Linked DNA regions of Sphingobium yanoikuyae. The protein of the gene in region 2 interacts with the protein of the main gene of each other region in a pairwise test. Links are inferred from orthologs where the notes say so. Each region holds a gene or a part of one and is shown on either strand. Other genes may lie near its edges.

Region 1 (3,211 bases), 3.5 Mb from region 2 along the record:
CCCAATAGACCGGGAAGAGCCGGGCGAAGCGCTTGACCGCGAAATCAGCGGCGCTGCGCGTCCCTTCCAGCGAGAAGGCGATGACGAAGCCGGAAATCGCAAAGAAGAGCAGCACGCCATAGCCGCCATGTTCGAACAAGGGCGGCAGGCGATGGCCGTGCGGGAAGAGCTTGGGGTAGATGTTGAAATAATGGAAGAGCAGCACGGAAAAGGCCGCGATGCCACGCAACGCGTCCAGTTCCTGCAATCGCGTCCGACCCTGCCCCATCATCCCCCTGCCCTACGCCCCCACGCGATAAGATTGGGTAAATTTGCGTGAACGATAGCGCCCGCGCCGGGGCGCCGGCATCAATTGCCGTCGGCGTCGACCATGAACTGCATCGGCTTGCCGCGCGATTCCGGTTCCCAGCCGGCCGCCAGCGCCGCGCGCACGCCGCGCGCGACGATGGCGTCGTTGATCTGGAGCCGGCCGCGGGCCAGTCCTTTGAGCAGGCGCTTGGGCGGCGGAAATTCCAGCACGGCGCCGCGCTGCGTCCCCTGCTGCTGCAGGGCGACGGTCATGCCGCGCCAGCCATCCGCATCGCTCCATTGCGGTTCGCGCCGCACTTCCCAATCATAATGCGCGCCGTCGACCAGGACGGTGCCGCTGTTGTTGCTGTTTGACATGATCGCCCCTTAGCCTGCCGCCCTAACAATGTCAGCCCAGGCTTCTTCGCTAATCACCTCGATGCCGAGCGCCGTCGCCTGTTTGAGCTTCGATCCCGCGCCGGGGCCGGCGACGACCAGGTCGGTCTTGGCACTGACCGATCCCGCCGCCTTGGCGCCCAGCCGCTCGGCCTGCGCCTTGGCCTCGTCGCGGCTCATGGTTTCCAGCTTGCCGGTGAAGACGACGATCTTGCCGGTGACGGCGCTGGCGGTGGTTTCGACGACATAATCGGGCGGCGACACTTCGGAGAGCAGATCGTCCCACGCCTCGACATTATGGGGTTCGTGGAAGAAATCGCGCAGAGACTCAATTACAGTCGAACCAATCCCATCGATCGATCCCAGCATGTCCGCATCATCGAAATAATCGGCAGGGGCTTTGACCCTTGCCCCGTCCGATGTGCGATACATCTCGTTCATTTGGTCGATGGCATGCCGAAGCCCCTGTAGAGTTACAACTTTCTTCATCAGACTGCGCGCCGTCACCGCACCGACATGGCGGATGCCCAGGCCGAACAGCAGCTTGGCGGCGTCGGGCGCGCGCTTCGCCTCGATCGCGGCGAGCAGATTGTCGACCGACTTTTCCTTCCAGCCCTCGCGCCCCAGCAGTTCACCGGCATGGGTGCGCAGGCGGAAGATGTCGGCCGGCTCCTTGATCCAGCCAAGGTCGAGAAATTCCTCGATCGTCTTTTCGCCCAGCCCCTCGATATCGAGCGCGGCGCGGCTGACGAAATGGCGCAGCCGCTCGAACCGCTGGGCGGCGCAGATCAGGCCGCCGGTGCAGCGATAATCGACTTCCTCCTCCTCGCGCACCGCTTCCGATCCGCAGACCGGGCAGTGAGTGGGGAAGGGAAAGGGTTCGCGTACTTCGTCGCGGGTCAGATTGTCGACCACCTGCGGGATGACGTCGCCGGCGCGCTGGACGACGATGCGGTCGCCCGGCCGCACGCCCAGCCGTTCGATCTCGTCGGCATTGTGGAGCGTGACGTTGGAGACGACGACGCCGCCGACCGTCACCGGGGTCAGGCGCCCGACCGGGGTCAGCTTGCCGGTGCGGCCGACCTGGATGTCGATCGCCTCCAGCGTGGTCTGGGCGCGTTCGGCCGGGAATTTATGGGCGATCGCCCAGCGCGGCGCCTTGGCCACGAAGCCGAGCCGCTGCTGCCAGTCGAGCCGGTCGACCTTGTAAACGACGCCGTCAATGTCGAAGGGCAGGTCGGCGCGGGCGCGTTCGATCGCGCGATAATGGGCCAGGATCGCGTCGATGCTATCGACGCAGACCAGCATGTCGGACACGGGCAGACCCCAACTCGCAATCGCCTGCATCACGCCCAACTGGGTGTCGGCGGGCAGCGCGCTATGGGCGCCCCAGCCATGGGCGAGGAAACGTAAGGGACGGCTGGCAGTGACGCTGGCGTCCTTCTGGCGCAGCGATCCGGCGGCCGCGTTGCGCGGATTGGCGAACTGGCGCGCCTTGTCGGCATCCTCCGCCTCGTCCAGCAGCCGCTGGTTGAGGGCGACGAAATCCGCCTTGGCCATATAGACCTCGCCCCGCACCTCGAACAGGTCGGGGATGGCTTCGCCGGTCAGGCGCTCAGGGATGTCGGCGATGGTGCGGACATTGGCGGTGACATCCTCACCCGTGGTGCCGTCGCCGCGGGTCGCGGCCAGCACCAGTTTGCCCTGCTCATAGCGCAGCGAACAGGACAGGCCATCGATCTTCGGTTCGGCGGTCATCGCCACCGGCGCATCCTCGGCCAGTGCCAGGAAGCGGCGGACGCGCGCGGCGAACTCGGCGATATCCTCGTCGGCAAAGCCATTGTCGAGGCTCATCATGCGGACCGCGTGCGGCACCTTCTTCAGTGCCGAGGTGGCGGCAGCGCCGACCTGTGCGTTGGGCGAGTCGGCGCGGATCAGATGCGGGAAGGCCGCTTCGAGCGCGTTATTCTCGCGGATCAGCGCGTCATAGTCCGCGTCGCTGATCTCCGGCGCGTCCTGGTCATGATAGAGGCGGTTATGCTTCGCCACCTCCCTGGCAAGGCGCATCAGGCGGTTGGCGGCTTCGGCTTCGGTGAGGCTGGCGGGATCGGTCATGGGGATGCCTTAACGCCCACTTCAGATTCCCGCCACCGGCACGGTTTCAAAATGCTGGGGGAAGCCGGCGATGATCGGGCGGGCCTTGGCGATGGCGGCGCGGACCGCGGGGAGCTTGAGCGAAGCGGCGTGGCTTTCGCGGCTGTCCCAGACTTCGGTGATCCAGAGCGCGTCGGGATTGGCGGTGTCGAGCGCCACGACATAGGAGAGGCAGCCGGGCATCGCGCTGATCGCATCCTTCAGATATCCGACCAGTTCGTCGCGCTTGCCGGGCGCGCTGAGCATCTGGCCGATCAGGCCGTAGCGCGGTTTCGCCTCCTGCGCGGCGGCGGGGATAGCCGTTGCGGCCAGCGTCGCGGCGGCGAGGCCGAGCATGTCTCTGCGATTATGGGTCATGCGGCTATCCTATCCC
Region 2 (3,428 bases):
TCGCGCCAAGCCGGTCGTTGAGGGCGTTGCGCATCAGCCAGCCGCCCTTGCCCGCAATATCCTGCACTTCGACATGGCCCAGCCCCTGCGCCACCGCGCCATGGCTACCGCCGCCATAGACCGGGCGCAGCCCGCAAGCGGTGAGAAGAGTCAGGGCGACGAGGGGAAGGATGCGCTTCATGGGCATGATCCTTATCCCGTCACCCCGCCCTTGTCGAACCAAAGGTCGGGGTGACGGGCACAGGTCAGATGACCAGATTGACCAGACGATCGGGCACCACGATCACCTTCTTGGGGGTGGCGCCATCCAGCGTGCGAACGACGTTCGGCGCGGCCAGTGCCAGCTTTTCCAGTTCATCCTTGGGCGTGCCCTTGGGCACGGTGATGGTGTCGCGCAGCTTGCCCATCACCTGGCAGGCGATGGTCACTTCATCCTCGACCAGCAGTGCCGGATCGACCGCCGGCCAGGCGGCTTCGGCGATCAGGCCCGGCTGCGCCATCTCGGCCCAGCCCTCTTCGGCCAGATGCGGGGTCATCGGCGCGACCAGCAGCGCCAGCGCGCGGATCGCCGCGGTACGGCTGGCCGACGGCTTGGCCTTCTCGATCGCGTTCACCAGCTCATAGATCTTGGCGACGGCCTTGTTGAAGCCCAGCGCCTCGATATCCTTGGAAACGCCGTCGATCGTCTGGTGCAGCTTGCGGTCCAGGGCCTTGTCCTGGCCCTCTGCCGCCGCATCGGCTTCGCCGAACAGGCGCCAGACGCGGTTGACGAAGCGCCAGCTGCCCTCGATGCCAGCCTCGGTCCAGGGCAGGTCGCGCTCGGGCGGGCTGTCCGACAGCATGAACCAGCGCACGGCGTCGGCGCCATATTGTTCGATGATGTCATCGGGATCGACGACATTCTTCTTCGACTTGGACATCTTCTCGACGCGGCCGACTTCGACCTCAATACCACCGCCAAGAGTATAGACTTTCCCGTCACGGCGTTCGATTTCAGCCGGAGAAAGAAACTGGGTCGTTCCGTTAACCGGCGTAATTTCTACGCCATCAACAACCATTTTCGGCTTTTCGATCTTGTAAGTCTCGTGCGTCACCATGCCCTGGGTGAACAGGCCGGTGAAGGGCTCGGCAAAGCCCAGCTGGCCCATATGCTGCAGCGCGCGGGTCCAGAAACGGGCGTAGAGAAGATGCAGGATCGCATGTTCCACGCCGCCAATATATTGGCCGACCGGCAGCCACTGCTCGACGGTCGCACGATCGAACGGCTTGTCGTCGGGCTGGCTGGCGAAGCGGATGAAATACCAGCTCGAATCCGCGAAGGTGTCGAGCGTGTCGGTCTCGCGCCGCGCCGCCTTGCCGCAGGTGGGGCAATCGACATGCTTCCAGGTCGGATGGCGGTCCAGCGGGTTGCCGGGAATGTCGAAGGTCACATCCTCGGGCAGCGTCACCGGCAGCTGGTCCTTGGGCACGCCCACCACGCCGCAATCATCGCAATGGATGACCGGGATCGGGGTGCCCCAGTAACGCTGGCGCGACACGCCCCAGTCGCGCAGGCGGAACACGGTCTTGCCCGCGCCCCAGCCTTCACCCTCGGCGCGCGCGATGACGGCGGCCTTGGCGGCTTCGACCGCCATGCCGTCCAGGAAGCGCGAGTTCACCAGATGGCCGGGGCCCGTATAGGCCTCGTCATGGATCGGCTTGTCGGCTTCGCCATCCAGCGCGACGACGCGCTCGACCGGCAGCATATATTTGCGCGCGAAGTCGAGGTCGCGCTGGTCATGCGCGGGCACGCCCATGACGGCCCCGGTGCCATAGTCCATCAGCACGAAATTGGCGATGAAGACGGGCAGGTGCCATTCCGGATCGAACGGATGCGCGACCGTCAGGCCGGTGTCGAAGCCCAGCTTCTCCGCCGTTTCCAGCTCGGCGGCGGTGGTGCCGCCTTCCTTGCACTTCTCGATGAAGGCAACGGCATCGGGATTGTTCGCGGCAACGGCCTGCGCGACCGGATGGTCGGCGGCGATCGCGACGAAGCTGGCGCCGAAGATGGTGTCGGGGCGGGTCGAATAGACCTCGATCTCGCTGTCGAACGGCGCGACCGGCTTGAAGCTGAACTGCAGGCCGACCGACTTGCCGATCCAGTTTTCCTGCATCAGGCGCACCTTGTCGGGCCACTGGTCGAGCGTATTGAGGCCCTCCAGCAGATCGTCGGCAAACTGGGTGATCTTGAGGAACCACTGGTTGAGCTTGCGCTTCTCGACCAGCGCGCCCGAACGCCAGCCGCGCCCGTCGATCACCTGCTCGTTCGCCAGCACGGTCATGTCGACCGGATCCCAGTTGACCTGGCTTTCCTTGCGATAGACCAGGCCTGATTCCAGCATGTCCAAGAACAGCGCCTGTTCATGGCCATAATAATCCGGCTCGCAGGTGGCGAGTTCGCGACTCCAGTCGATCGCGAAACCCAGCTTCTTCAGCTGCGCGCGCATATTGGCGATGTTCGACCGGGTCCATTCGCCCGGATGCACCTTCTTTTCCATCGCCGCATTTTCGGCCGGCATGCCGAACGCGTCCCAGCCCATCGGATGCAGCACTTCATGGCCGGTCATCCGGCGGAAGCGTGCCAGCACGTCGCCCATCGAGTAGTTGCGGACATGACCGATATGGATGCGCCCCGACGGATAGGGGAACATCTCCAGCACGTAGCTGCGCGGCTTCGTCGAGGCATCGTCCGCCTTGAAGCTCTGCTTCTCGTCCCAGACGGCCTGCCAGCGGGCGTCGGCCTCCAGCGGGTTGAAGCGCCTTTGCATGTCATGTCCTTACAAATGCAAGCGGGCTGGGCTCTGTGAAAGCCCAGCCCCGATGGTTTGAAAACAGGGCGTTACCGTATCAGTCGCGCCCGAAAGGGGTGGTTCAGCCGATCGCCATGCGGCGCAGGTCGCGCGCCTTGGTCAGGATGATCTCTTCCAGCTTCTGCACCGTCGCGGCCTGCACCGGGGCATCGACCCACTGGCCATTCTGGTTGACCTGACGGCTGGCGGCCACGCGCAGCGCGTCGGCGCGCAGATCCTGGTCCAGGATCGACACGGTGACCTTCATCCGCTCACTCGGCGTGTTGGGATTGGTATACCAGTCGGTGACGATGACGCCGCCGTTGGAATCGGTCTGCACCATCGGCATGAAGGACAGCGTGTCCAGGCTGGCGCGCCACAGATAGGCGTTGACGCCGATGGTGGTGACCTTCGACGCGGCCAGATCGGCCTTGGGCCGTTCCTTCGCGCCGCCCCCGCATGCGGCAAGCGGCAGGAGCGCAGCCAGCAGAAGACCGGAGGAAAGGGTAACGGGAAGGCGACGGACCATCAGGCATGTCCTAGCTTGAAAAAGACGAAAAACGCCCCGCTTCTATAGTCGACGCGCGCCATTGGGCAAGG

What was found.
Region 1: the proteins of leuS (region 2) and ligA interact in binary tests that used the Escherichia coli proteins (3 or more experiments, as listed by UniProt). The link is inferred for Sphingobium yanoikuyae from one-to-one orthologs.

The regions. Positions count from the first base shown.
Region 1 is NZ_CP139979.1:753,239-756,449, reverse strand. What follows is about bases 238-3,131. They hold ligA (NAD-dependent DNA ligase LigA), read right to left. Parts: upstream 2,800-3,131; coding sequence 676-2,799; downstream 238-675. Other genes in these bases: U0025_RS03525 (putative quinol monooxygenase), read right to left, coding at 2,821-3,131; U0025_RS03535 (hypothetical protein), read right to left, coding at 349-666; U0025_RS03540 (acyltransferase family protein), read right to left, coding at 238-271. Outside these bases: more of U0025_RS03540, read right to left, coding at 1-237; more of U0025_RS03525, read right to left, coding at 3,132-3,195. UniProt on the Escherichia coli protein: DNA ligase that catalyzes the formation of phosphodiester linkages between 5'-phosphoryl and 3'-hydroxyl groups in double-stranded DNA using NAD as a coenzyme and as the energy source for the reaction.
Region 2 is NZ_CP139979.1:4,229,701-4,233,128, forward strand. Bases 27-3,137 are described here. They hold leuS (leucine--tRNA ligase), read right to left. Parts: upstream 2,808-3,137; coding sequence 246-2,807; downstream 27-245. Other genes in these bases: lptE (LPS assembly lipoprotein LptE), read right to left, coding at 27-181; U0025_RS19535 (DUF3576 domain-containing protein), read right to left, coding at 2,911-3,137. Also shown: more of lptE, read right to left, coding at 1-26; more of U0025_RS19535, read right to left, coding at 3,138-3,357.